One region of the Actinomadura sp. NPDC048955 genome, then DNA from elsewhere that is predicted to be linked to it. Evidence: riboswitches for the same ligand, from Rfam matches in the RefSeq annotation. Region 1 holds a riboswitch; the other holds the start of a gene.

Region 1 (14,043 bases):
CGGCGACGTCGGCCGTGATCGCGACGTGGTCGGAGACCATCAGCAGGTCGAAGCCGAGGCCCTCGACCGTCCGCGCCCACTGCCGCAGGACGCCCGGGTCGGTGCCGGGGCCGAAGTTGGGGACGTTCACACCGAGGCGCATCGCCCCAGGCTAGTGGCACGGTCCAGCGGGCCGGGGCGCTCGGTCAGGGCCGGGGCGCCCGGTCAGGGGCGGGGCCAGGGGCTCCCGGCGAGGCGCTCGATGTCGGTGTTGAAGCGCTGGAGGAAGGAGGCGAAGGCCTCGACGTCCTCCGCCGTCCAGTCCGCCATGATCTTGTCGATGCCGGCGGTGATCTGGTCGCGCTCGCTGTCGAGGCGGCGCTCGCCCTCGCCCGTGATGCGGAACTTGCGGGCGATGCCGCCGGCCGGGTCGGGGATGCGCTCGACGAGGCCGTCGCGCAGCATGGCCGAGGTCTGCCGGTTCAGCGTCGAGGGGTCCAGGTCGAAGGCCTCGCTGAGCTGCCGGATCGACATGGGGCCCTCGATGCGGATGCGGCTCAGCAGGATGTAGGCGCTGCGCTCCAGCAGGCCGCCCTCGCGCCGGGAGCGCCGGGTGGCCAGGCTGTGCCGCCCGAGCAGCATGGTCTCGTACTCGATCAGATCCGTGGGCTTGTGCATGCCGGTCCTTCTCCCGGACGCGGTCCGCCCGGGTCGCTCCTGCCTGGATGCTCGCACCCCATGACTACCACAGGGATGTGCATCGTACATAAGTTGTGCATCGACCATAACGTATGTATGGTGCACAAGTTCCTCGACCCGACAGAAGGGATGTCACGTGGACGAGTCCGCGCCCGCCGTCCGACCCGGCGGGATCGTCGGCGTTCTCGCCGTGGGCGGCATCGTCGCCGCGTTCATGCAGACCCTCGTGGTGCCGCTGATCGCCGAGCTGCCGCGGCTGCTGCACACCACGGCCTCCAACGCGACCTGGGTGATCACCTCGACGCTGCTGGCCTCCGCGGTCGCGATGCCGATGATCGGGCGGCTCGGCGACCTGTACGGCAAGCGGCGGATGCTGCTGGTCTGCATGGTGCCGCTCATCACCGGGTCGGTGATCTGCGCGTTGGCCGGCTCGCTGGTCCCGATGGTCGTCGGCCGGGGCCTGCAGGGCGTCGGCATGGGCATGATCCCGCTCGGCATCAGCGCGCTGCGCGACCTGCTGCCGCCCGAGCGGCTGGGGTCCTCGATCGCGCTGCTGAGCTCGTCCATGGGCATCGGCGGGGCGTTCGGCCTGCCGCTCGCGGCCGTCATCGCGGACAACATGAGCTGGCGGGTGCTGTTCTGGGGCTCGGCCGCGATGAGCGCGCTCGTCGCCACGCTGATCTACCTGCTGGTGCCGGCCACGCCCGTCCAGGCCCGGGGCCGCTTCGACGCCGTGGGAGCGGTCGGCCTCGGCATCGGCCTCGTGTGCCTGCTGCTCGGCGTCTCCAAGGGCGCCGACTGGGGCTGGGCGAGCGGCACGACCATCGGGCTGTTCACCGCCACGGTCGTCGTGCTGCTGGCGTGGGGCTGGTGGGAGCTGCGGACCCGCGAGCCGCTGGTCGACCTGCGCGTCACCGCGCGCACCCAGGTGCTGCTCACCAACGCGGCCTCGGTCGTGATCGGGTTCTCGATGTACGCCCAGTCGCTGATCGTGCCGCAGCTGCTGCAGCTGCCGAAGGCGACCGGGTACGGGCTGGGCCAGTCGATGGTGGCCGCCGGCCTGTGGATGGTGCCGTCCGGCCTGCTGATGATGGCGGTGTCCCCGCTCGGCGCGCGGCTGTCGGCCGCCCGCGGGCCCAAGGTCACCCTGGTCGCCGGGAGCCTGGTGATCGCTCTCGGGTACGGGTCGTCCACGCTGCTCATCGGCGCCGCGTGGGGCCTGATGGTCGTCACGGCGATCTGCGGCATGGGCGTCGGCCTCGCCTACGGCGCGATGCCCGCCCTCATCATGGGCGCGGTGCCGCGGTCGGAGACCGCCTCGGCCAACAGCTTCAACACGCTGATGCGCTCGGTCGGCACCTCGGTGTCGGCGGCCGTGGTCGGGGTCGTGCTGTCCCAGCTGACCATCGACCTCGGCGGGCACGTGCTGCCGTCCGAGGACGGCTTCCGCGCGGGCCTGCTGATCGGCTGCGGCGTGGCGCTGCTCGCCGGGGCCATCGCGCTGGCCATCCCCGGGCGCGGGCGCCCGGTCACCGCCGGGGCCGAGCAGGCCGCCCCGGCTGAGGAGCGCGCCGCGTTCAAGGCCTGACCCCGGTCAGGGACGTGCCGGTCAGGGACGTGCCGGGGGCTCGCGCCGCAGGAGGTAGGTGTCCATGATCCACCCCTTGCGGGCGCGGGCCTCGGCGCGCACGGCGCGGATCCGCTCGGCCACCTCCGCGACCGGGCCGGAGACGAGGATCTCGTCGGGCGTGCCCAGGTAGGCGCCCCAGTAGATGTGGTAGCCGTCGCCCGCCTCGGTGAACGCGCAGTGCGCGTCCAGCATGACGAGGACGTCGTCGGCGGTGGGGCCCTCGGCGGCGAGACGGCGGCCGGTGGTGACGTGGACGGGGCGCCCCACCCGCGTGAGCCCGACGCCGTGCCGCGCGGTGAGCGCCGAGACGCTGCTGATGCCCGGGATCACCTCGCACTCGAACTCGGCGCCGACCTCCTCCAGCGCCGCGAGGGTGCTGTCGTAGACGCCGGGGTCGCCCCAGACGAGGATCGCGCCGGTCTGCCCGTCGGCGAGCTCGCCGGTGACGAACGACTCGTAGATCCGTGCGCGCCGCGACCGCCAGTCCTCGACGGCGGCGGTGTAGGCGGCGGCGTCGCGGTCGCGGTCGGGGTCGGGGGCCTCCACGATCCGGTACGGGGGCCGGCCGTGCGCCGCGATGAGGTCGTGCCGCAGCCCGGCCAGGTCGTGCTTGGCCCCTCCCTTGTCGACGACGAGGAAGACGTCGGCGGCGGCGATCGCCTTGGCCGCCTGGAACGTGAGGTGGTCGGGGTCCCCCGCGCCGATGCCGATGATCAGAAGCCGCTTCACGGCGCCAAGTGTGCCAGAGCGCTCCTATAGGCTTTATGTCCCGTTCGACCGAGGAGGCCAGTGGACGCGCGTGTCATCACCGTCGTGGGAATCGGCGCCGACGGGTGGGACGGGCTCGCGGAGGAGTCGCGCGAGGCACTGCGGACGGCGGAGGTCCTGTTCGGCAACCGCAGGCAGCTCGACCTCGTCCCCGGCGCCGACCGCGAGCGGGTCGCCTGGCCGTCGCCCCTGCTCCCCGCGCTGCCGGGGCTGATCGAACGGCACGAGGGGCGCGCGATCGCCGTGCTGGCGAGCGGCGACCCCATGTTCCACGGGATCGGCTCCACCCTCGCCGGGATGCTCGGCGCCGACCGGCTCCGCGTGCTGCCCCACCCGTCGTCGGCGTCGCTCGCGTGCGCCCGGCTCGGCTGGCCGCTGGACCGGGTCGACGTCCTCAGCATCGTGGGCCGTCCCGCCGCGGCGCTGAACGCGGCTGTCGCCCCCGGCCGGCGGCTCGTCGTGCTCGGCGCCGGACGGGAGGCTCCGATCATCGTCGCCGCGGTGCTGTCGGGCCGCGGCTTCGGCCCGAGCCGGATGACCGCCCTGTGCGACCTGGGCTCGGCCGAGGAGACGATCAGGCACGGCGTCGCGCAGGAGTGGACCGAGCCCGCCGCGTCCGCGCTGACCCTCACCGCCGTCGAGTGCGTGCCCGGCCCGGACGCGGCGCCGCTGCCCCGCACCCCCGGGCTCCGCGACGACGCCTTCGAGCACGACGGGCAGATCACCAAGAGCGAGGTCCGCGCGGTGACGCTGTCGCGCCTTGCCCCGCTGCCCGGCGAGCTGCTCTGGGACGTCGGCGCCGGCTCCGGCAGCGTGGCGATCGAGTGGGCGCGGGCGCACCCCGCCTGCGAGGCCGTCGCGATCGAGAGCAACCTCCGCCGGGCCGAGCGGATCGGCGCCAACGCGGCCGCGCTGGGCGTGCCGCGACTGCAGGTCGTGAAGGGCGAGGCTCCGGACGCGCTGGACGGCCTGCCCGAGCCGGACGCGGTCTTCATCGGCGGCGGGATCACCGACGCCGGGCTGCTGGACCGCTGCTGGGACGCCCTCAAGCCGGGCGGACGCCTGGTCGCCAACGCCGTGACCCTCGAATCGGAGGCCAGGGTGGTCGAGGGGCGCCGGCTGCTCGGCGGTGAGCTGGTCCGTGTCGGCGTCGAGCGCGCCGGGCCGCTGGGCGGGTTCACGGCCTGGCGCCCGGCGATGCCCGTCACGATCTGGACGGTCCGCAAGGACGCCCCGTGACGGTGTACTTCGTCGGCGCGGGCCCCGGCGCCGCCGACCTCATCACCGTGCGCGGCCTGCGGGTCCTGGAGTCCGCGCCGGTCTGCCTGTACGCGGGGTCGCTGGTGCCGGCCGAGCTGCTGGAGGCGTGCCCGCCCGGCGCCCGGGTCGTCGACACCGCGAACATGACGCTGGACGGGATCGTCGCCGAGCTGACGGCCGCCCACCGCGGCGGCCTGGACGTCGCGCGGCTGCACTCCGGCGACCCGTCGGTGTTCAGCGCGGTCGCCGAGCAGATGCGCCGCCTCGACGCGGAGGGCGTGCCGTACGAGGTCGTCCCCGGCGTCCCGGCGTTCGCGGCGGCGGCGGCCTCGCTCGGGCGGGAGCTGACCGTCCCCGGCGTCGGCCAGACCGTGATCCTGACCCGGACGGCCGTGCGCGCCACCCCGATGCCGGACGGCGAGGACCTCGCGACCCTCGGCGCGAGCGGCGCCACGATGGTGCTGCACCTGGCGGTCCAGCGCATCGAGGAGGTCGCCGGCGAGCTGCTGCCCCGCTACGGCGCGGACTGCCCGGTCGCCGTCGTCGCCCGCGCCAGCCGCGAGGACGAGCTGATCCTGCGCGGCACCCTCGGCGGCATCGCCGCCCTGGTCCGCGAGGCCGGGGTGCGGCGCACGGCGGTGATCGTCGTCGGGCGCGTCCTCACCGCGTCGGCGTTCCCCGACAGCCACCTCTACAGCGCCGGGCGGGACCGGGCGTGCGGCGCGTCCTGATCCTCGGCGGGACGGCGGAGGCCCGCGCCCTCGCGGCCCGCTTGACCGGCGTGCACGTCGTCTCCTCGCTCGCCGGGAGGGTGTCCGATCCGCGCCTGCCCGCGGGCGAGGTCCACATCGGCGGGTTCGGCGGCGCCGAAGGGCTCGCCGCGTGGCTGCGCGAGCACCGGATCGACCGCCTCGTCGACGCGACGCACCCGTTCGCGGAGCGGATGAGCGCCTCCGCCGAGCGCGCGTCGCGGCTGACGGGCGTGCCGCTGCTCGCGCTGCGCCGCCCCGGGTGGGACGAGGATGACGGCGACGACTGGCGGCGCGTCCCGTCCCTGCCGGACGCCGCCGCCGCGCTGCCGGACGGCGCCCGCGCGTTCCTCACGACCGGCCGCCGCTCCATCCCGGTGTTCGCCGCGCGGGCCGGCGTGTGGTTCCTGGCCCGGTCGGTGGACCCGCCGGAGCCGCCCGTCCCGCCCAACGTGCGCGTCCTGCTGGCGCGCGGCCCCTACACCGTGGACGGCGAGCGCGCCCTGATCCGCGAGCACCGGCTGGACGTCCTCGTCACCAAGGACAGCGGCGGCGCGATGACCCGCGCGAAGCTCACCGCCGCCCGCGAGGACGGGCTGCCGGTCGTGATGGTCGACCGCCCGGCCCTCCCCGAGGGCGTCCAGGCGACCGGCGACGTGGCGGCCGCGGCGGCCTGGGCTCAGGGGTAGCGGCGCGGGGTGAAGACCACGCCCCGCCCGGTCACGCGGGTGGCGGACGACCCGACGATGAGCAGGCAGCGCATGTCGACCCGCTCGGGGTCCAGCTCGCCGAGCGTCGTCACCGTCACGCTCTCCTCCGGCCCGCCGACGTCCCGCCCGACCACCACCGGCGTCTCGGGGGAGCGGTGCTTGAGCAGCAGGTCGCGCGCCGCCGGGAGCTGGTGCCTGCGCCGGGTCGACGAGGGGTTGTAGAGGGCCAGGACCAGGTCGGCCTCGGCCGCGGCGGCGAGCCGCCGCTCCACCACGTCCCACGGCTTGAGGATGTCCGACAGCGACAGGACGCAGAAGTCGTGCCCGAGGGGCGCGCCCGCCCGGGCGGCGACGGCCTGCGCCGCCGTCAGCCCCGGAACGACCTGCACCGGCACGTCCGCGAACTCGTCTCCGGCCGCGGCCTCCAGCACGGCCGTCGCCATCGCGAACACGCCGGGATCGCCGGAGGACACGACGGCGACGCGGGCCCCGTCGCGCGCGAGTTCCAGCGCGTGCCGGGCCCGGTCGGCCTCCACCCGGTTGCCGGACCCGTGCCGCCGCTGCCTCGGGTTCGGCGGCACCCGGTCCAGGTAGGGGCCGTAGCCGACGAGGTCGGTCGCGGACGCCAGGACGTCCTGCGCCTCCGGGGTCAGCCACGGCCGCCCCGCCGGCCCGAGCCCGACGACCCACACCCCGCCGGTCCCCTCCGGCCGCGCCGGGGGAGGCGCCGCGAACGAGCGCTCCGCCGGGCTCGTCAGCAGCGCGAGCGACATGTAGGGCACGTCCGCCGGGTCGACGGCGGCGAGCGGCAGGACGCGCTGCCGGTCGGTGGCGGCCCGCTCCACGTACCAGCCGTCGCCGAGCCGCCCCGCGTCCTCGAAGGCCTGCCTGACCTTGGGGAACGTCCGGCCGAGCTTGAGGACGGCCGCCGCGTCCGCGGTGCGCAGCCGCTCGGCCAGCTGCTCGCCGGGCAGCGTCCCCGGCAGGACGGTCAGCGTCTCCTCCCGCTCCACCAGCGGACGGCCCGCCGCCGCCGACGCCGCGCTGAGCGACGTCACGCCCGGCACCACCTCGGCCGGGTAGTGCGGCGCGAGCCGCTTGTGCAGGTGCATGTACGACCCGTAGAACAGCGGATCGCCCTCGCTCAGCACCACGACCGTCCGCCCCGCGTCGAGGTGCGCGGCGAGCCGGGCGGCGCAGTCGGCGTAGAACTCCTCCAGCGCCCCCGGGTACCCGCCCGGATGGTCGGTCGTCTCGGTCGTCACCGGGTAGACGAGCTGCTCCTCGATCCGCCCGTCCCGCAGGTACGGTCCGGCGATCGCCCGGGCGATGCTGCGGCCGTGCCGCGCGCAGTGGAAGGCCACCACGTCCGCCTCGCCGATCAGCCGCGCCGCCTTCACCGTGACCAGCTCCGGGTCGCCGGGCCCGACGCCCACGCCGAACAGCCGTCCCGCCATCACTCCGCCTCACTGGCGACGGCGTTGACCGCCGCCGCCGTCATCGCGCTGCCGCCGCGCCGCCCGCGCACCACCAGATGGTCCAGGCCGCTCGCGGCGAGCGCCTCCTTGGACTCGGCCGCCCCGATGAACCCGACCGGGATCCCGAGGACCGCCGCCGGGCGCGGCGCGCCCTCCTCCACCAGCTCCAGCAGCCGGAACAGCGCGGTCGGCGCGTTGCCGATCGCGACGACCGCGCCGCCGAGCCGGTCGCGCCACAGCTCCAGCGCCGCCGCGCTGCGCGTGGTGCCGAGCCGCTCGGCCAGCCCGGGCACTTCCGGGTCGCCCAGGGTGCACACGACCTCGTTGCCGGCGGGCAGCCGCGCGCGGGTCACGCCGGAGGCGACCATCCGCGCGTCGCACAGCACCGGCGCGCCCGCCAGCAGCGCCGCCCGAGCCCGCGCCACCACCCCCGGCGACCAGGCCAGATCCTCCACGAGGTCGGTCATGCCGCAGGCGTGGATCATGCGGACCGCGACCCGCGCCACGTCGTCCGGCAGTCCCGCCAGGTCGGCCTCCGCGCGGATCGTCGCGAACGACCGCCGGTAGATCTCGGCGCCGTCCCGGACGTAATCGATCACTGCTGTCCCTCCGCCGTCCTCAGCTCGACCGGGCCGCGGGGCATCCCGCAGCGCCGCTCGCATCCCGTCCAGTGGACGGGGGTCTCGGGCGCGCGGCCGAGCCCGGCGACGAAGCGCCGCGCCTCGCCCTGCACGTCGCCGCGCGACTTCGCGCATCCGGGGCTCCCGGTGCAGGCCGTCACGCCGACCCAGGGCGACGCGGGGTCGGCCGCGAAGCCCGCCGCCGCGAGCGCCGCCGCAGTGCGCCGCGCCTCGCCGCGGTCCAGGTCCCGCAGCACGACGCTGCGCCAGGGCGTCACCCGCACCTCGTCCGCGACTGCGGCGAGCGCCTCGGCCTGCGCGCCGGACAGCCGGCCGAGCGGGGCCACGGCCTCCAGCGCGGCGCGCCCGTCCCGCTGCGCGACGATCCCGGCGTGCGGCGGCGCGGGATCCGGGCGCGGCGGCGTCTCTCCCACGGCCGCGCCCAGCCGCTCGGCGACGAGCCGCGCGCCGTCCGGGACCTCCGCGAGCCGCCAGGCGTCGCCCCGGATCTCCAGGAACGCCTCCGCCGCCGCGAGCAGGGCCGCGACGGGATCGCCGGGGACGGGCCCGAGCCGCGTCCCGGCCAGCCGAAGGCCGCCGGGTGCGAGGGCCGCGTCGGCGTTCAGCGCGGCCGTGTCGCCGGTGCCGTCGTCGAGCGCGAACAGGAACCGCCCCGGCAGCCGGGCCAGCTCCGGACGGCCGCACAGCGCCTCGTCCAGCGCCGTGACCAGCGGATCCGTGGCGAGGGCGCCGTGCGGGCCGCGCCCGCCGAGCGGGGACGCGACGATGTTGCGCACCCGCTCGTGGGTCGCCGACGGCAGCAGCCCCGCGGCGGCCAACCGGGCCGCGAGGGCCGCCGGGTCGCGGACGCCGCGCACCTGGAGGTTGCCGCGGGACGTGAGTTCGATCACGTCCCGGCCCAGTTCGCGTGCGGCGGCGCCGAGCACCGCGAGCTGCGCGGACGACACCGCGCCGCCCGGGACGCGGACGCGCGCCAGCGGCCCGTCGGCGGCGTCGTGGGTGCGCAGCGCCCCGGGGCACGCGTCGGGACGGGCTCTGACATTCGGCACGGGGAGGATGTTAACCACAGTTTGCAGGGCGACCGCGCTGCCGTACTCTTCTGCTCAGGCGATGGCAATGGGAGGAAGCCGGTGCGAATCCGGCGCGGTCCCGCCACTGTGACCGGGGAGCGAACCCCGCTGTAGGCCACTGTCCGCGAGGACGGGAAGGCCGGGGCGAGCGTCGATCCGGGAGCCAGGAACTCCTGCCGTCGCGATGACCCGCGACCGGGGCGAGGACCCCAGGGGGAGGATGCGCCGTGCCCGAGCACAGCCGCACGGTCCTGTTGCTGTCGACGTCCGACACCGATCTGCTGAGCGCCCGCGCATCCGGCGCCGCCTACCGGCTCGGCAACCCCGCGCGGCTCACCGCCCGCGACCTGCCCGAGCTGACCGACGGCGCCGACCTCGTCGTGGTGCGGCTGCTCGGCGGCCGGCGCGCCTGGGAGGACGGGCTCGGCGCGCTGCTCGCGGGCCCCCGGCCGGTCGTCGTCCTCGGCGGCGAGCAGGCCCCCGACGCCGAGCTGATGGAGCTGTCCACGGTCAGCGGCGGGGTGTGCGCCGAGGCGCACGCCTACCTCGCGCACGGCGGTCCCGCCAACCTCGCCGAGCTGCACGCGTTCCTGTCCGACACCGTGCTGCTGACCGGGCGCGGCTTCGCCCCGCCGGCGCCGGCGCCGGCCTGGGGGCGGCTCGACCGCGCCGCCCGCGACGGCGGCGGACCCGTGGTCGGCGTGCTCTACTACCGCGCCCACCACATGGCGGGCAACACCGCGTTCGTCGAGGCGCTGTGCACGGCCGTGGAGGACGCGGGCGGGCGCGCCATGCCGGTGTTCTGCTCGTCGCTCCGCACCGCCGAGCCCGACCTGCTGGACACGCTCCGCCAGGCGGACGCCCTGGTGGTGACGGTGCTCGCGGCGGGCGGGTCGCGGCCCGCGACGGCCGGGGCGGGCGGCGACGACGAGGCCTGGGACGTGGGCGCGCTCGCCGCGCTGGACGTCCCGATCCTGCAGGGCCTCTGCCTCACCACGAGCCGGTCGGAGTGGGAGGGCAGCGACGACGGGCTGTCGCCGCTGGACGCGGCGTCGCAGGTCGCGATCCCCGAGTTCGACGGGCGGATCATCACGGTCCCGTTCTCGTTCAAGGAGATCGACGAGGACGGGCTCACCGTCTACGCCGCCGACCCCGAGCGCGCCGCGCGGGTCGCCGGGATCGCCGTCCGGCACGGCCGGCTCCGCCACACCCCGGCCGCCGCCCGCCGCCTCGTCGTGATGCTGTCGGCGTACCCGACCAAGCACGCCCGCGTCGGCAACGCCGTCGGCCTCGACACCCCGGCGAGCACCGTCCGGCTGCTGGCCCGGCTCCGCGACGCGGGCTACGACCTGGGGGAGGGCTTCCCCGGCGTCGACGGGCAGGACGGCGACGCCCTCGTCCACGCGCTCATCGCGGCGGGCGGGCAGGACGAGGACTGGCTCACCGAGGAGCAGCTCGCGGGCAACCCCGTCCGCATCTCCGCCGCGTCCTACGAGCGCTGGTACCGCACCCTGCCCGCCGGCCTGCGCGAGGGGATGGAGCGGCACTGGGGCCCGCCGCCCGGGGAGCTGTTCGTCCAGGACGGCGACATCGTCCTCGCCGCCCTGCGCGCCGGCAACCTCGTCGTCATGGTGCAGCCGCCGCGCGGCTTCGGCCAGAACCCCATCGCGATCTACCACGACCCCGACCTGCCGCCCAGCCACCACTACCTGGCCGCCTACCGGTGGCTGTCGGACGAGTTCGGCGCGCACGCGATCGTCCACGTCGGCAAGCACGGCAACCTGGAGTGGCTGCCCGGCAAGGCGGCGGGCATGTCGGCGTCGTGCGGCACCGACGCGGCGCTAGGCGACGTCCCGCTGGTCTACCCGTTCCTCGTCAACGACCCCGGCGAGGGCACGCAGGCCAAGCGCCGCGCGCACGCCGTCCTCGTCGACCACATGGTCCCGCCGATGGCCCGCGCCGAGACCTACGGCGACATCGCCCGCCTCGAACAGCTCCTCGACGAGCACGCGACGATCGCCGCGATGGACCCGGCGAAGCTGCCAGCGATCCGCGCCCAGATCTGGACGCTCATCCAGGCCGCCAAGCTCGACCACGACCTCGGCCTGGACGACCGCCCGCACGACACCGAGTTCGACGACTTCCTCCTGCACGTCGACGGCTGGCTGTGCGAGGTGAAGGATGCGCAGATCCGCGACGGCCTGCACGTCCTCGGCCAGGCGCCCACCGGCCAGGTCCGCGTCGACCTGGTGCTGGCCATGCTCCGCGCCCGCCAGATGTGGTCGGGTCGCGAGACGCTGCCGGGCCTGCGGGAGGCGCTCGGGCTCAGCGAGGCCGGCGGCGAGGCGCTCGCCGACGTCGACGCCGCCGAGGCCGCCGCCCGTTCCCTCGTCCAGGCCATGGAGGACGCCGGCTGGACCGTGGACGCGGCCCGGGACGCCGCCCGGGACGTGCCGGCGGAGCGCCGCGACGCCGTGACGCGGGTCCTGGAGTTCGCGGCCGCCGAGATCGTCCCGCGCCTGGCCCGCACGACCGACGAGCTCGACCACGTCCTGCACGCCCTGGACGGCGGCTACGTCCCGGCGGGCCCGAGCGGGTCGCCGCTGCGCGGCCTCGTCAACGTCCTGCCGACCGGCCGCAACTTCTACTCGGTCGACCCGCGCGCCGTCCCGAGCCGCCTCGCCTGGGAGACCGGGCAGGCGATGGCCGACTCGCTCCTGGAGCGCTACCGCGCCGACCACGGGGAGTGGCCGCGCTCGGTCGGGCTGTCGGTGTGGGGGACGAGCGCGATGCGCACGGCGGGCGACGACGTGGCCGAGGTCCTCGCGCTGCTCGGCGTCCGCCCGGCCTGGGACGAGGCGTCCCGCCGCGTCACGGCGCTGGAGCCGGTCCCGCTCGCCGAACTGGGCCGGCCGCGCATCGACGTCACCGTCCGCATCAGCGGCTTCTTCCGGGACGCGTTCCCGCACGTCGTCGCCATGCTGGACGACGCCGTCCGGCTCGTCGCCGGGCTGGACGAGCCGGACGCCGACAACCACGTCCGCGCCCACGTGCGGGCCGACCGGGAGCGGCACGGCGACGAGCGCCGCGCCACCCTGCGCGTGTTCGGGTCCGCTCCCGGCGCCTACGGGGCCGGGCTGCTGCCGCTCATCGACAGCCGCAACTGGCGCGACGACGCCGACCTCGCCGAGGTGTACGCGGTGTGGGGCGGCCACGCCTACGGCCGCGACCTCGACGGGGTGCCCGCCCGCGCCGACATGGAGAGCGCCTACCGGCGGATCGCCGTCGCCGCCAAGAACGTCGACACCCGCGAGCACGACATCGCCGACTCCGACGACTACTTCCAGTACCACGGCGGCATGATCGCCACCGTCCGCGCGCTGACCGGGAAGGCCCCCGAGGCCTACGTCGGCGACAGCACCCGCCCGGACGCCGTGCGCACCCGCACCCTCTCGGAGGAGACCGCGCGGATCTTCCGGGCCCGCGTCGTGAACCCGCAGTGGCTGGCCGCCATGCGCCGGCACGGCTACAAGGGCGCGTTCGAGCTGGCCGCGACCGTGGACTACCTGTTCGGCTACGACGCCACCACCGGCGTCATGGCGGACTGGATGTACGACCGGCTCACCGCCGCCTACGTCCTGGACGAGGAGAACCGCGCGTTCATGGCGGAGTCGAACCCGTGGGCGCTGCACGGCATCGCCGAGCGCCTGCTGGAGGCGGCCGAGCGCGGCATGTGGGAGCACCCCGACCCGGCGGTCCTCCAGGGCCTCCAGGAGGTCTACCTCAAGACGGAGGGCGACCTGGAGGACGACACCAGCCGCTGAGCCGCCTCCGGGAACCCCGCCCAGTGCAGGTGCAGGTAGGAGGCGGTGATCCGGTCGTCGCCGTACCCGTCGCGGCCGTCCCGCCACCGGAACAGCGGCCTGGCCTGCGTCTCCAGCTCCGTCCGGTGGAACTCGTGGCCGCGGAACCGCTCGCCCGGACGGGTCAGCGGCGACTCGGCCACCGCCACCGCCTCCCGGTAGCCGAGCGTCAGCCGGGACGTCATCCGCGCGCGTCCCGGCACCCGCCCGCACATCGCCCGGCCGTCGAGTTCCTCGCACAGGTAGAGGAGACCGGCGCACTCCGCGGCGATCGGACCGGGGAACGCCGCGACCTCGGCGAGCATCGGCGCGTTGGCGGCCAGCTCGGCGGCATGGACCTCGGGGAAGCCGCCGCCGATGACGAGCGCGCCCGTCCCGTCCGGCAGGGCCTCGTCCCGCAGCGGGTCGAAGACGGCCACGTCGGCGCCCGCCGCGCGCAGCAGCTCCACGTGCTCGGCATAGGAGAAGGTGAACGCCGCCCCGCCCGCGACCGCGACGACCGGGCCGCCCTCGACCGCCGCGACCTGCTCGGACGGGTCCCATGCGGGCCCCGGCATCGGGGGAGCGGTGCCCGCCAGGCGCAGCAGGGCGTCCACGTCGCAGGACCGCTCCACCAGCGCGCCGAGCCGCTCCACCGCCCGGACGGCCTCCGCGCCCCGCTCGGCCGCCGGGATCAGCCCGAGGTGGCGGGCCGGGGTGACGACCGCGTCGTCCCGCCGGATCGCGCCGAGCACCGGCACGCCCGTCGCCTCCAGCGCGCCCCGGCACAGCTCCTCGTGCCGCTCCGAGCCGACCCGGTTGAGGACGACGCCGCCGATCCGCACCCCCGGCTCGAACGTCGCGAAGCCGTGCACGAGCGCCGCCACCGACCGGCTCTGCCGCGCGGCGTCCACGACCAGCACGACCGGCGCCGAGAGCAGTCGCGCGACGTGCGCCGTGGACGCGAACCCCGTGTCGCCGCGCCCGTCGAACAGGCCCATGACGCCTTCGACCACCGCCACGTCGCAGCCTTCGGCGCCGTGCAGGAACAGCGGCGCCACCCGTTCCTCGCCGGTGAGCCACGGGTCGAGGTTGCGGCCGGGTCGCCCCGCCGCGAGCGCGTGGTAGCCGGGGTCGATGTAGTCGGGACCGACCTTGTGCGGCGACACGGCGCGGCCGCGCGCCCGCAGCGCCGCGATCAGGCCGGTCGCCACGGT
Region 2 (14,043 bases), on a different contig from region 1:
CCGTCTATCGGGAGGACGCCGCGCCGTCGCGGCGGGAGCGGGCCGCGTCGAAGCGGGCCTTCACGTCCGTCCAGTTCACGAGCGACCAGAGCTTCTCCACGTAGTCCGGGCGGACGTTGCGGTACTGGAGGTAGTAGGCGTGCTCCCAGGCGTCGAACACCAGCAGCGGCGTCGCGCTCATGCCGACGTTGCCGTGGTGGTCGTAGACCTGCTCGACGACGAGGCGCCCGCCGAGGGGCTCCCACGCGAGGACGCCCCAGCCGGAGCCCTGCACGGCCGAGGTCGCGGCCGTGAGCTGCTTCTGGAACGCCTCGAACGCGCCGAAGTACTCGTCGATGGCCGCCGCCAGTTCCCCGTCCGGGCGGTCGCCGCCGTCCGGCGACAGGTTGTCCCAGAAGATCGAGTGCAGGACGTGGCCGGAGAGGTTGAACGCGAACGTCTTCTCCAGGCCGACCAGCCCGCCGTACTGCTCCTTGTCGCGCGCCTCGGCGAGCCTCTCCAGCGTGTCGTTGGCGCCCTTGACGTAGGCGGCGTGGTGCCTGGAGTGGTGCAGCTCCAGGATCTCGCCGGTGATCGCCGGCTCCAGTGCGGCGTAGTCGTAGGGCAGGTCGGGAAGCGTGTAGTCGGCCATGAGGCCACTATTGCAAACGAGTTGCAGTTACGTCCAATGCGCAACACGGAACGGACCCGTCCCCGGGGGCGGGGACGGGTCCGGTCTCGGTGGGGGTCAGTAGCGGCGGCGTCCGCCGCCGCGCCCGCGCGACAGCAGTCCTCGGACCTTCGCCTGGGTGCGCGGGTCCCGGGCGAGCCGCTCCGCCCGGGCACGCGCTCTGCGGCCCTGCGGGCTCCGGGCGAACCGCTTGATGCGGTCGATGACGGAAGGCATGTTCTTCCTCCTCGGCCTTGTCTTCACGGTTCAACGACTGCCCGTTCTGAAAGGTTCAGAACGCCTCGTCGAGCGCGACCGTCCCCTCCACGCCGATCTGGTAGGCCGAAACGCGCCGCTCGAAGAAGTTGGACAGCTCCTGGACGTCCTGCAACTCCATGAACGCGAACGGGTTCGCGGTGCCGTAGCGGGCGGGCAGGCCGAGCCGGACGAGCCGCTGGTCCGCGACGTATTCGAGGTAGGCGCGCATGTCGTCCGCGCTCATGCCGGGCAGGCCGTCCCCGCACAGGTCGCGGGCGAACGCCAGCTCCGCCTGGACGGCCTCCTCCATCATCGCGCCGACCTGGTCCGTCAGCTCCGCGTCGAACAGCCCGGGTTCCTCCGCCCGGACCGTGTCGACCACGGAGAACGCGAACTCCATGTGCATTGACTCGTCCCGGAAGACCCAGTTCGTCCCCGACGCGAGGCCGTTCAGCAGGCCCCGCGACCGGAGCCAGTACACGTAGGCGAACGCGCCGTAGAAGAACAGCCCCTCGATGCAGGCCGCGAAGCAGATGAGGTTCAGCAGGAACGCCCTGCGGTCGGCGGCCGTCCGGAGCTCGTCCAGGGAGCCGAGCGAGTCGATCCAGCGGAAGCAGAACTCCGCCTTGGCCCGGATGGACGGGATGTGCTCGATCGCCGCGAACGCCTTGACGCGCTCGTCCTGATCGGGCAGGTAGGTGTCCAGGAGGGTCAGGTAGAACTGTACGTGCACGGCCTCCTCATATAGCTGCCGCGACAGGTAGAGCCGGGCCTCCGGCGCGTTCACGTGCTTGTAGAGGTTGAGCACGAGGTTGTTCGCCACGATCGAGTCGCCGGTGGCGAAGAACGCGACGAGCCGGTTGACGAGGTGCAGCTCGGCGGGCGTGAGCCGCGCGAGGTCCGCCATGTCGGAGGCGAGGTCGACCTCCTCGACCGTCCAGGTGTTGCGGATCGCGGCCCGGTACCGCTCGTAGAAGTCCGGATAGCGCATGGGCCGCAGCGTCAGGTCCATGCCGGGGTCGAGGAGCATGCCCCGTCCTTCCTCTCGCCTCTGCCCTTCCGCCCGCACGGTCACTGGCACGCCTCGCAGGTCTCGGGGTTCTCCAGGGAGCAGACGGCCGCGGCGACCGTCGTCTGCGCGATCCGCGTCGCGGGACGGGACCGCAGGTAGTACGTCGTCTTGAGCCCGGCCCGCCACGCGTAGGCGTACATCGAGGAGAGCTTGCCGATCGTGGGCGTCTCCATGAACAGGTTCAGCGACTGCGACTGGTCGATGTACGGGGTGCGGGCGGCGGCGAGGTCGATGAGCGCCTTCTGCGGCAGCTCCCACGCCGTCCGGTAGAGCGACAGCATCTCCTCCGGCAGGTCGACGAGCCCCTGGACGGACCCGTTCGCCTTCTTGACCGCCTCGCGGACGGCCGGCGTCCACAGCCCGAGCGACTTCAGGTCCTCCACCAGGTAGCGGTTGATCTGGAGGAACTCGCCGGACAGCGTCTCGCGCTTGAACAGGTTGGACACCTGCGGCTCGATGCACTCGTAGCAGCCCGCGATGGAGGCGATCGTCGCGGTCGGCGCGATCGCGACGAGCAGCGAGTTGCGCAGGCCCACCTCCGCGACGCGGGCGCGGAGCGCGTCCCAGTCGGCGGGACGGGACGGCGCCGCGTCCGGGAAGTGGTCCAGGTGGAGCCGGCCGCGCGCGGTGCGCGTCGCGGCGTAGGCGGGCAGCGGCCCGTGCACGGCGGCGAGGTCGGCCGACGCGTTGTAGGCGGCCAGCGCGATCTCCTCGGCGACGCGCGTCGACAGCTCGCGCGCCTCGTCGGAGTCGAACGGCAGGCGCAGCGTGAAGAACACGTCCGCGAGGCCCATCACGCCCAGCCCGACCGGCCGCCACTTGCGGTTGGCCGTCTCCGCCTCGGGCGTCGGGTAGAAGCCCCGGTCGATGGTGCGGTCCAGGAACCGGACGGCGGTGCGGACCGTCGACCGGAGCCGCTCCCAGTCGACGCCGGACGGCCCCACGTGCGCGGCCAGGTTCACCGATCCGAGGTTGCAGACGGCGGCCTCGCCGTCGCCCGTCACCTCCAGGATCTCCGTGCAGAGGTTCGACAGGTGGACGACCCTGCCCCGCTCGGCGGTCTGGTTGCAGGCGCGGTTGGCGGCGTCCTTGAACGTCATCCAGCCGTTGCCCGTCTCGGCGAGCGTCCGCATCATGCGCCCGTACAGCTTGCGGGCCGGGACCTGCCGGACGAACCGTCCCTCCCGCTCCGCCGCCCGGTAGGCCTCGTCGAACTCGTCGCCCCACAGGTCGACCAGCTCGGGGACCTCCTTGGGGTCGAACAGGGACCACTGCGCGTCCGCCTCGACGCGGCGCATGAACTCGTCCGGGATCCAGTTGGCCAGGTTGAGGTTGTGGGTGCGGCGCGCGTCCTCGCCGGTGTTGTCGCGCAGCTCCAGGAACTCCTCGACATCGGCGTGCCACGGCTCCAGGTAGACGCACGCCGCGCCCTTGCGGCGGCCGCCCTGGTTGACGGCGGCGACGGACGAGTCGAGCGTGCGCAGCCACGGGACGATCCCGTTGGAGTGCCCGTTCGTGCCCCGGATCAGCGAGCCCCGCGACCGCACCCGCGTCCAGGAGACGCCGATGCCGCCCGCGTACTTGCTGAGCCGCGCGACCTGGCCGTACCGGTCGTAGATGGACTCCAGCTCGTCGCGCGGCGAGTCGAGCAGGAAGCACGACGAGAGCTGCGGGCGGCGGGCCCCGGAGTTGAACAGGGTGGGCGAGCTGGGCAGGTACGAAAGCGTGCTTAGCAGCGCGTAAAGCTCGGCGGCCTCTTCGACGTTCTCGGCGAGCCCGCAGGACACCCGCAGGAAGAAGTACTGCGGCCGCTCCAGGACGAGCCGCGACCGCGGATGCCTGAGCAGGTACCGGTCGTAGACCGTCCGGAGCCCGAAGTACTCGAAACGGTCATCGGCACCGTGGACTGGGTCCTTCGAGGGGGGACGACCCCCCACACCCCCCGAACTCCCGTCAACAAGGGCGTCGAGGGCCCCGGCGTTGGCGGCGACGAAGGCGGCCAGGTCGTCCGCCAGGAGGCCCTCGCGGTGGGCGGCGGCGACGGACTCGGCGAACGTCCGGACGCCGGCGGCGGCGGCCTCGTCGCGGATCCGGCCGCCGAGCAGCCGCGCGGCCACCCTGGAGTAGCCCGGCTCGGCGGGGATGAGCGCGGCGGCCTCCCCGATCGCGAGGTCCCGCAGGGCCGCCGCGTCCAGGCCGTCCCCGGACCGGACGGCGGCCAGCACCCGCCCGGCCTCGGCCCCGGGCACCCCCTCGCAGGCCGCCTCGACCTCGGCGGCGATCCCCGCCGGCGGCGCGGCCAGAACCTCTGTCACGTGCATCTCCCCTCGCATGCCGCCCCGCGGAGGCATGCGAACGGCGCGCGGCGGCGGCCGCGCTCCGTCCCCGGCCCACCCGCGAGGCCTGGACGTGTCGATCCGGGACGGGACCCGGACCCCCGATGGGGCCGGTCTCCCGGCCCCGCGCACTGGCAGGTCTTCGGACTCGCGGGCGCCGCCTCTGCCGAGGCGTCCTACTGGCCGTCGCTTCCCAGGCCGCCGGGCCCAGTGCTCGATGACGGCGGTCGTTCCCGCTCACCGCTGCGGGGCAGTCCCGGATTCCCACCGGGTTCCCTCTCACGCCGCCCCCGCCGCGAGCGGCGGGGGCGGACCAGCACGGGACTGAACCCTACATCTAGTCGACGATCAACGCACAACCCCAAGATGTTGGGCGCGTCGGCGGATCTTCGGGGGCGGCTGGGCAGCGCGCGCGGGGGATGGGACGATGGGGGCCGTCATGAGCCCCCATGCGCCGCAGCCGCTGTTCCGGCCCGCACGCGCGGTGGTGTTCGCCACCGTGTGCGCGACGCTGGCGACCCTTGGGCACGTCCTCGCGGGCGGCGCGGCGGTACCGGCCTGGGCGGCACTCGCGGGCTTCGGCGCCGTCCTCGGCGTGACGCTGGTGCTGGCGGGCCACGAGCGCTCGCTCGCGACGATCCTGGGCGGGCTCCTCGGCGGGCAGTTCGCCCTGCACACGCTGTTCACGGCGGCCTGCGCGCCGCTGTCCCACCACACGCCCGAGGCGCACGCCGCCATGACGGGCGCCATGGAACCCGCCGCCGTCCCCGCCGCCCACGCCGGGAACGGCCTGGTGATGACGCTCGCCCACTGCACGGCCGCGCTGGTGGCCGCGTGGTGGCTGCGGCGCGGCGAGCGGGCCGCGTGGTCGCTCGCCCGGCGGGTCGCCGCCCTGGCGGACCGCCCGATCCGGCTGCTTCTGGCCCTGCTCGCCGTGGAACCGGCCGAGCCTCCGGCCCGCCCCCTCCGGACGGCGCCCGCCGCGGCCGCCGTCACGGCCACCGGACGTGTCCTGCGGCACCAGGTCGTCCGGCGGGGACCCCCTCCGCGTTCGAGGGCGCTCGCTCACTCCTGAGCCTGAGCGCCGTACGTCACCGGACGCCGGCTCGCGGCGCCCGGCCATTCCCGTACGTCCTCGAACGGAGTTCCGCAATGCCCTTCCTCCCCCATGCCCGGCGCGCCGGCGCCGTCGCGTCCCTGGCCGCCCTGTCCGTGATCGGCCTCGCCGCGGCGGCGTCCGCGCACGTCAGCGTCAATCCCAAGACGGCCGAGCAGGGCTCCTACTCCAAGGTCTCGTTCCGCGTGCCCAACGAGCGCGACGACGCCTCCACCACCAAGCTCGTGGTGAACCTGCCGACCGACCACCCGCTGTCGTCGGTGTCGGTCCGGCCGCTGCCGGGCTGGACGGTCAAGGTCGAGAAGTCCAGGCTGCCGCGGCCGGTGAAGACCGAGGGCGGCGAGCTGACCGAGGCCGTCACGAAGATCACCTGGAGCGGAGGCAAGATCGAACCGGGCCGGTTCGAGGAGTTCGACGTCTCGATGGGGCCGCTGCCCACCGACACCGACCGGCTCGTGTTCAAGGCCGACCAGACCTACTCCGGCGGCGAGGTCGTCAAGTGGGAGGAGCCCCCCGCCGAAGGGGCGAACGAGCCGGAGCACCCCTCGCCCGTGCTGAAGCTCCTCCCCAAGGGCTCGGCGACAGCGACCGGGCTGACCGCGCAGGTGAAGCCCGCCGCGGCGTCGTCCGCGTCGTCCGGCGACGGGACGGCCCGGCTGCTCGGCGGCATCGGCATCGCCGCCGGCGTGGCCGGCGTCGCGGTCGGCGCCTACGGCGTGACCCGGGCGAGGAGCCGGGCATGAGCCGGGCGACGCTGCGCGGGGCCGCCGGCATCGCGGCACTCGCGGCCGTCCTGGCGACGACGGCGGTGCCCGCGTCGGCGCACACCGCGCTGACGTCGGCGAGCCCTGAGAAGGACTCGACGGTCGCGGCCCCGTCCCAGATCGTCCTGACGTACGGCGACCCCGTCCGGCTGCCGCGCGTGGTCGTGACCGACGGGTCGCGACGGCAGTACCAGGCCGGGTCCGCGCGGGCGGTCGACAACAAGGTCACCCAGGCGGTGAACGGCACGCTGCCCAACGGGACGTACACCGTGGGCTGGCGTGTCGTCGCGTCGGACGGCCATCCGGTCGAGGGCACCTACACGTTCACCGTGCAGGGCTCGTCCGGTGCCGCTCCTCCCGTCGCCCCGTCGCCGGTCCGGAAGACCATCGTCGGGACCGAGGATCAGGGGGACTCGTCGGGCTGGCTCTGGATCGGCCTGATCGCCCTGGTCCTCGCGGCCGGGGCGGGCGCCGTCGCCTGGTTCCGCCGCTCGTCCGCCCAGGATTGATCGTTTCGCTTCCGGTCGGATGATTACAGGATTACAGTGATAATCCGACCGGAAGCAGCCTGGGGGCACCATGATCGTCGAGTACGTCCGCTACCGCATCGACCCGCAGGACGCGGCGGACTTCGAGGCCGCCTACGCGCGGGCCTCCGTCCCCCTCGCCGCCGCCCCCGAATGCGTCGACTACGAGCTGTCCAGGTGCGTCGACGAGCCGTCGTCGTACATCCTGCGCATCTGCTGGACGTCGGCCGACGACCACATGCGAGGCTTCCGCGGCGGCGAGCACTTCCCCGCGTTCCTCGCCGAGATCAAGCCGTACGTCCAGCGGATCGAGGAGATGCGGCACTACGAGCGGACGGCGGTGCGCGGCGCCGGCTCGTCCGTCCCGACCATGTACGACTGGGCGGGCGGGAACGAGGCGCTGGAGCGGCTCACCGAGCACTTCTACACGAACGTCCTCAAGGACGACCTGCTGCGCCCCCTCTTCGAGCACATGGCCCCGGACCACCCGAAGTGGGTCGCGGCGTGGCTCGGCGAGGTCTTCCGCGGACCCGAGCGCTACAGCCGCGAGCGCGGCGGCTACCACCACATGGTGCGCCACCACCTCGGCAAGTCCATCACCGAGGCGCAGCGCCGCCGCTGGGTCTCGCTCCTCATGGACGCGGCGGACGAGGTCGGACTCCCCGACGACCCGGAGTTCCGCGCCGCGTTCGCGTCCTACATCGAGTGGGGCACGCGCATCGCCCTCGCCAACTCCCAGCCGGGCGCGAAGCCGCCCCTCGAAGCCCCCATGCCCCACTGGGGCTGGGGCGTCGCCCCGCCCTACATCCCCGCAGTGTTTACACAGTCCCGGCCCACGTAGCTCGCCTGGCGGCTCGCTACGTGACCGTGCCTGGGCGAACGCGGCATCGCTTCGCGATCTGCCCGGTTTCGCTCGCCTTCGGCTTCGCTACACCGGGCAGGTCACGCGTTCGCGTCCGTGGCCGAGGCCATTTCGACACAAGGCCCTAGCATCGGGACGCTGATTCCACTCACGGCCTGAGGGGTGCTGCACCTTGGCGGATGCCGACGACGTCGTGCTCGATGACCCTGTGGGCGAGTCGCTCCGCGGCGGCCACGCGCACCTCGCACGCCGGCTCGGCCGGGCCGCCACCTACCTGGCGGAGGTGTCGACCTTCTCCGCGCTGCCCGCCGACCCGGGCCCGGCGGAGTGGGCCGACCTCGCCCGGCTGCTCGGCCGCGGCGAACTCGCCGACATGTTCAGCAGCCCCGCGGCGCCGCCGCCGGACTGGGAGCCGGTCTTCGTCCTCGAAGGCCTCCAGATGATCTGGTCCGGCGGCGGCGAGACCGGCACCGGCGTGGTGGAACTGGGGGCGAAGGACGTTCCCGAGATGCTCGACCTCGTCGCGCGGACGCGGCCGGGGCCGTTCTGGCCGCGCACCCGCGAGCTCGGCGCCTATGTCGGCATCCGCGACAACGGCTCCCTGGTGGCGATGGCGGGCGAACGGCTCCGGCCTCCGGGATGGACGGAGATCAGCACCGTCTGCACCGCCCCCGAGGCGCGCGGGCGCGGCTACGCCGCCCGCCTGATCGGCGCGCTCGCGGCTCGCGTCACGTCCAGGAACGAACGCCCCTTCTTGCACGTGGCCGAAGCGAACACCCAGGCGATCGCGCTCTACGAACGGCTCGGCTTCAAGACCCGGAGGCACGTGACGTTCCGCGGCTTCCGGGTTCCCTGACGGGCTCCGGCACCAGCACGCTGGTGGGCACTGCGAGCCGTTCGTAGTACGCTCTGCGGCGTTCCTGCGACAGGGGAGGTTGATGAATATGGCCCGCGCGGCGCTTCGTCAGCATGCCCTTGTCCGGGCCGCTCGCGGTTGAGCGCGGCCCGGTCGTCCAGCACGACCAGGAGCCACACATGTCTTCTTCCGACCTGACCACTTCAGGCCTTCCCGACTCCGGCCCGGCCGACTCCGGCCCGGCCGGCGCGGAGCTCACCACGGACCGTCTCGTCCTGCGGCCGTGGACGCCCGGCGAGATCGCCACCGTCCTGTCCGGCGACAGGCTCGCCGGCTGGGCCGACGACTTCCCCGCCGAAGGCGACCTCGCCATCGCCGGCTTCATCGCCGAGAACCCGTCCGCGCTCGGCGAGCACGGCCAGCGCCTGATCATCGAACGGTCCACCGGCCTGGTGGCCGGCGCCGTCGGCCTGTTCTGGCCGCCCGCCGACGGGGCCGTCGAGTTCGGCTACGGCGTCGTCCCGTCCCGCCGGGGCCGCGGGTACGCCACCGAGGCCGCCCGCGCCATCGTGGCGTTCGCCCTGGCCGCGCCCGGCGTGGACAGGGTCGTCGCGACCGTGGAGCTGTCCAACCCGGCGTCGGCCCGCGTCCTGGAGAACGCCGGCCTCCGCCGAGTCGGCACCGACGGCGAACTCGCCACCTACCGCACCGCCTGACGGCGGGCCGAGCGTGCCGCCCTTCACCCGGGTGGAGGGCGGCACGTCCGCGTTCCGCGGACGGTCAGCCGAACTGGCCGGGCTGGTAGGCGCCGCCCGGCTGCCGGGTGATGACGTTCATGCGGTTCCAGGCGTTGATGAGGGCGATCAGCGACACCAGCGCCGCGAGCTCCTCCTCGTCGTAGTGCTTGGCGGCGTTCTCCCAGGCCTCGTCGGAGACGCCGGTGCCGTCGGCGAGGCGGGTGCCCTGCTCGGCCAGCTCCAGGGCGGCGCGCTCGGCGTCGGTGAAGACGGTGGCCTCCCGCCAGGCCGCGACCAGGTTGAGGCGCACCGGCGTCTCGCCCTCGTGGGCGAGGTCCTTGCTGTGCATGTCGACGCAGAAGGCGCAACCGTTGATCTGGCTCGCCCGCAGCTCCACCAGGTGGACCGTCGCGGACGGCAGCGTCGAGTCCGTGACGACCTTGGCCGCCGACTGCAGGTACTTCATGAACCTGCCGGCCGCGGCGGTGCCGTAGTAGTTGAAACGGGCGTCCATGGCGATCTCCTTTGCCGTGTGGAGGGGTACACCCGGTTGACGCGGTAGCCGGGCGAGGTGTGACGGCCCCCCGAAAGTGACTCCGCTCACCTCGCCCCGGACGGGCGGCGGCCGCGCGGCTGGGAACATGGGGCCATGGCGAGGGCGATCGAGGAGCCGCGGAACGCGAGGAGCCGGCGTTCCCGGACGGCGCTGCTGCGCGCCGCGCGCGAGCTCGTCGAGGAGCACGGGATGGCGGCGACGACGATGGCGGCCGTCGCCGAGCGCGCCGGAGTGTCGCGGCGGGCCGTCTACCTGCACTTCGCGTCGCGGGCCGACCTGATCAGCGAGCTGTTCGACCACGTCAACGAGGTCGAGGACCTGCGGGGCCGGTTCGCGCCCGTCGCCGAGGCGCCCGACGCGGTGACCGCGCTGGAGGTGTTCGCGCGCCGGCACGCCGAGTTCATGCCGCGCGTCCTCGCCGTCGCGCGGGCGGTGGAGCGGGAGGCGGGCAGCGACCCGGACGCGGCCCGGCACTGGGAGGCCGCCATGCGGTGGCGGTACGAGACGAACCGCGCGCTGATCCGGCGGCTGGACGAGGAGGGCGTGCTCGCCCCCGGCTGGACGGTCGACACCGCCACCGACATGCTCCTCGCGCTCATCGCCAACGAGGTGAGCGGGACGCTGCTCGACGACCGCGGCTGGACTCCCGGCCAAATCGGCGACCACATGGCGCTGTTGCTGCGCTCAACCTTCGTAACGGGCGGGTAAGACCACCCCACTACCCCCGTTCGGGGGTGGCGTGGGTCACCCGGATGGCCAACCATCCTTCTGACCGGGTGTCCGTGCGGCTACGAGGGAGAAGACCATGCCCGCAGTCGAGTTCCGCGCGGCGCGCGACTTCCTGCTCGCGCATCGCGACGACTACGCGACGGCGTACGAGAAGTTCCGCTGGCCGGTGCTGACCGGTTTCAACTGGGCGCTGGACTGGTTCGACAAGATCGCCGAAGGGAACGACTCGCCCGCGCTGTGGATCGTCGAGGAGGACGGCGCCGAGGCGAAGTACTCCTTCTCGCAGATGGCGCGGCGCTCGAACCAGGTCGCGAACCTGCTCCGCCGGGCGGGGGTGCGGCGCGGCGACCGGATCATCCTGATGCTCGGCAACCAGGTGGAGCTGTGGGAGACCGTGCTCGCGGCGATGAAACTCGGCGCGATCATGATTCCGTCCACGCCGCTGCTCGGCACGGCCGACCTCCAGGACCGGCTGACCCGCGGGAAGGCCCGGCACGTGGTCACCGCCTCGTCCGAGACCGGGAAGTTCGACGGCGTCGAGGGCGAGTTCACGAGGATCGCCGTGGGCGAGCCGGTGGAGGGCTGGCTGCGGTACGCCGACGCCTACGAGGAGGGCGAGTCCTTCACCCCCTACGGGCTGACGATGTCGCGGGACACGCTGCTGCTGTACTTCACGTCCGGGACGACGGCCAAGCCGAAGCTGGTCGAGCACACCCACGCGTCCTACCCGGCCGGGCACCTGTCGACGATGTACTGGATCGGGCTGCGGCCGGGCGACGTCCACCTGAACATCTCGTCGCCGGGGTGGGCGAAGCACGCGTGGAGCAACATCTTCGCGCCGTGGGACGCCGAGGCGTGCGTGTTCATCTTCAACTACACCCGGTTCGACCCGGACCGGCTCCTCGACACCCTCGAACGCTGCGGCGTGACGAGCTTCTGCGCGCCGCCGACCGTGTGGCGGATGCTGATCCAGTCCGATCTCGGACGGCTCGGCAGGCCGCCGCGCGAGGTCGTCGCGGCCGGGGAGCCGCTGAACCCCGAGGTCATCGAGCGGGTGAAGCAGGCGTGGGACCGCACGATCCGGGACGGCTTCGGGCAGACCGAGACGACCGTCCAGATCGCCAACACGCCCGGCCAGCCGGTCAAGCCCGGGTCGATGGGACGTCCCGTGCCCGGCTACGAGGTCGTGCTGATCGACCCGCTCACCGGGGAGCCCGGCGAGGAGGGCGAGATCTGCCTCGACCTGGAGGACCGCCCGCTCGGGCTGATGACCGGTTACCACGGCGACGAGGAGCGCACCGAGGAGGCGATGGCCGGCGGCTACTACCACACCGGCGACATCGGCTCCCGCGACGAGGACGGGTACATCACCTACGTCGGGCGCGCCGACGACGTGTTCAAGGCGTCCGACTACAAGATCTCGCCGTTCGAGCTGGAGAGCGTGCTGATCGAGCACGAGGCGGTGGCGGAGGCCGCGGTCGTGCCGTCGCCCGACCCGGTGCGGCTGGCCGTCCCGAAGGCCTACGTCACGCTCGCGAGCGGCTGGGCGCCGGACGCCGAGACCGCGAAGGCGATCTTCGCGCACTGCCGGGAGCAGCTGTCGCCCTACAAGCGGATCCGGCTGCTGGAGTTCGCCGAGCTGCCGAAGACGATCTCCGGGAAGATCCGGCGGGTCGAGCTGCGGGCCAGCGAGATCGACAAGCATCCCGGGCGGGACGACCGGCCCGCGGGCGAGTTCAGGGAGGAGGACCTGCGGTGAATCTCTCCTACGCCTCGGGCGTCTCGGCCACGCCGCTGCTCGGCGACACGATCGGCGCGAACCTCGACCGGACGGTCGCGGCGCACGCGGAGCGCGACGCGCTCGTCGAGCGGACGTCCGGCCGCCGCTGGACCTACGAGCAGTTCTCCGACGACGTGGAGGCCGTCGCGCTCGGCCTGCGCGACCTCGGCGTCGTCAAGGGCGACCGGGTGGGCATCTGGGCGCCGAACTGCGCCGAGTGGATGCTCGTGCAGTACGCGACGGCCAAGCTCGGGGCGATCCTCGTCAACATCAACCCCGCCTACCGGGTGCACGAGCTGGAGTTCGTCCTCAACCAGGCCGGGATCCGGACGCTGGTCGCGACGCCGGTGTTCAAGACGTCCGACTACGCGGCGATGATCGAGCAGGTCCGGCCGAAGTGCGCCGCCCTGCGCGACGTCGTGCTCATCGGCACGCCCGGGTGGGACGCGCTGCTGGAGGCCGGCCGCACGGGCGAACCGGGCGTCCTCGACGAGATCGGGCGGATGCTCACCGCCGACGACCCCATCAACATCCAGTACACGTCCGGGACGACGGGGTTCCCCAAAGGCGCGACGCTGTCGCACCACAACATCCTGAACAACGGTTACTTCGTCGGCGAGCTGTGCGGCTACGACGAGGAGGACCGCATCTGCGTGCCGGTGCCCTTCTACCACTGCTTCGGCATGGTCATGGGCAACCTCGCGGCGACGAGCCACGGCGCGTGCGTCGTGATCCCGGCGCCCGCGTTCGACCCGAAGGCGACGCTGGAGGCGGTCGCGGCCGAGCGCTGCACCTCGCTGTACGGGGTGCCGACGATGTTCATCGCCGTCCTGAACGAGCCGTCGCTCACCGGGCTCGACCTGTCCTGCCTGCGCACCGGGATCATGGCGGGTTCGCCGTGCCCGGTCGAGGTGATGAAGCAGGTCATCGAGCGGCTCGGGATGAGCGAGGTCGCGATCTGCTACGGCATGACCGAGACGTCGCCGGTGTCCACACAGACCCGCGCGGGCGACTCGCTGGAGCGCCGCGTGTCCACGGTCGGGACCGTCCTGCCGCACCTGGAGATCAAGGTCGTCGACCCGGAGACGGGCGTGACCGTCCCGCGCGGCGTGCCCGGCGAGTTCTGCACGCGCGGCTATTCGGTGATGCTCGGCTACTGGGACGAGCCGGACAAGACGGCCGAGGCCGTCGACACGGCCCGCTGGATGCACACCGGCGACCTCGCGGTGATGGACGGGGAGGGCTACGTCAACATCACCGGCCGGATCAAGGACATGGTGATCCGCGGCGGGGAGAACATCTACCCGCGCGAGATCGAGGAGTTCCTCTACACCCACCCCGACATCGTCGACGCGCAGGTCATCGGCGTCCCCGACGAGAAGTACGGCGAGGAGCTGATGGCCTGGGTGCGGCTGCGCGAGGGCGTGCCGGGCCTGACCGCCGGGGAGCTGCGCGCGTTCTGCGAGGGCAGGCTCGCCCACTACAAGATCCCCCGCTACGTGCACGTGGTGGAGGAGTTCCCGATGACGGTCACCGGCAAGATCCGCAAGGTGCAGATGCGCGCCGAGGCCGTGGACATCCTCGGCCTGGAGGACACCACCGCGCGGCACGCCTAGGTTGTGTTTCACAGTCCCGGCCCACTGCGCTCGCCTGGCGGCTGTGTTTCCACGTCCCGGCCCACTTCGCTCGCCTTGCGGCTCGCTACGTGACCAGGCCTGGGCGAACGCGGCATCGCTTCGCGATCTGCCCGGCTCCGCTCGCCTCCGGCCTCGCTCCACCGGCCAGGTCACGCGTTCGCGC

The links. A riboswitch is a leader RNA that binds a small molecule or an ion and turns the genes downstream of it on or off. The one in region 1 is predicted to bind cobalamin.
Region 2: another riboswitch for cobalamin. It lies ahead of AB0C84_RS03860 (ribonucleoside-diphosphate reductase subunit alpha); the one in region 1 lies ahead of cobN (cobaltochelatase subunit CobN).

Annotation. Positions count from the first base shown of each region.
Region 1 covers NZ_JBEZJI010000059.1:22,634-36,676, reverse strand. Annotated here, with positions in the region: gene AB0C84_RS36955 (LLM class flavin-dependent oxidoreductase) at 1-142, opposite strand, end outside; gene AB0C84_RS36950 (MarR family transcriptional regulator) at 205-657, opposite strand; gene AB0C84_RS36945 (MFS transporter) at 815-2,266, shown strand; gene cobF (precorrin-6A synthase (deacetylating)) at 2,288-3,037, opposite strand; gene cbiE (precorrin-6y C5,15-methyltransferase (decarboxylating) subunit CbiE) at 3,098-4,315, shown strand; gene cobM (precorrin-4 C(11)-methyltransferase) at 4,312-5,067, shown strand; gene AB0C84_RS36925 (cobalt-precorrin-6A reductase) at 5,052-5,774, shown strand; gene AB0C84_RS36920 (precorrin-2 C(20)-methyltransferase) at 5,765-7,252, opposite strand; gene AB0C84_RS36915 (precorrin-8X methylmutase) at 7,252-7,872, opposite strand; gene AB0C84_RS36910 (precorrin-3B synthase) at 7,869-8,963, opposite strand; cobalamin riboswitch at 9,009-9,180, shown strand; gene cobN (cobaltochelatase subunit CobN) at 9,212-12,808, shown strand; gene AB0C84_RS36900 (cobyrinate a,c-diamide synthase) at 12,763-14,043, opposite strand, start outside.
Region 2 covers NZ_JBEZJI010000003.1:8-14,050, reverse strand. Annotated here, with positions in the region: gene AB0C84_RS03875 (superoxide dismutase) at 5-631, opposite strand; gene AB0C84_RS03870 (hypothetical protein) at 728-886, opposite strand; gene AB0C84_RS03865 (ribonucleotide-diphosphate reductase subunit beta) at 942-1,937, opposite strand; gene AB0C84_RS03860 (ribonucleoside-diphosphate reductase subunit alpha) at 1,979-4,300, opposite strand; cobalamin riboswitch at 4,452-4,595, opposite strand; gene AB0C84_RS03855 (MFS transporter) at 4,755-5,390, shown strand; gene AB0C84_RS03850 (YcnI family protein) at 5,468-6,175, shown strand; gene AB0C84_RS03845 (copper resistance CopC family protein) at 6,172-6,705, shown strand; gene AB0C84_RS03840 (antibiotic biosynthesis monooxygenase) at 6,776-7,564, shown strand; gene AB0C84_RS03835 (GNAT family N-acetyltransferase) at 7,758-8,441, shown strand; gene AB0C84_RS03830 (GNAT family N-acetyltransferase) at 8,621-9,157, shown strand; gene AB0C84_RS03825 (carboxymuconolactone decarboxylase family protein) at 9,222-9,692, opposite strand; gene AB0C84_RS03820 (TetR/AcrR family transcriptional regulator) at 9,828-10,442, shown strand; gene AB0C84_RS03815 (AMP-binding protein) at 10,540-12,222, shown strand; gene AB0C84_RS03810 (AMP-binding protein) at 12,219-13,859, shown strand.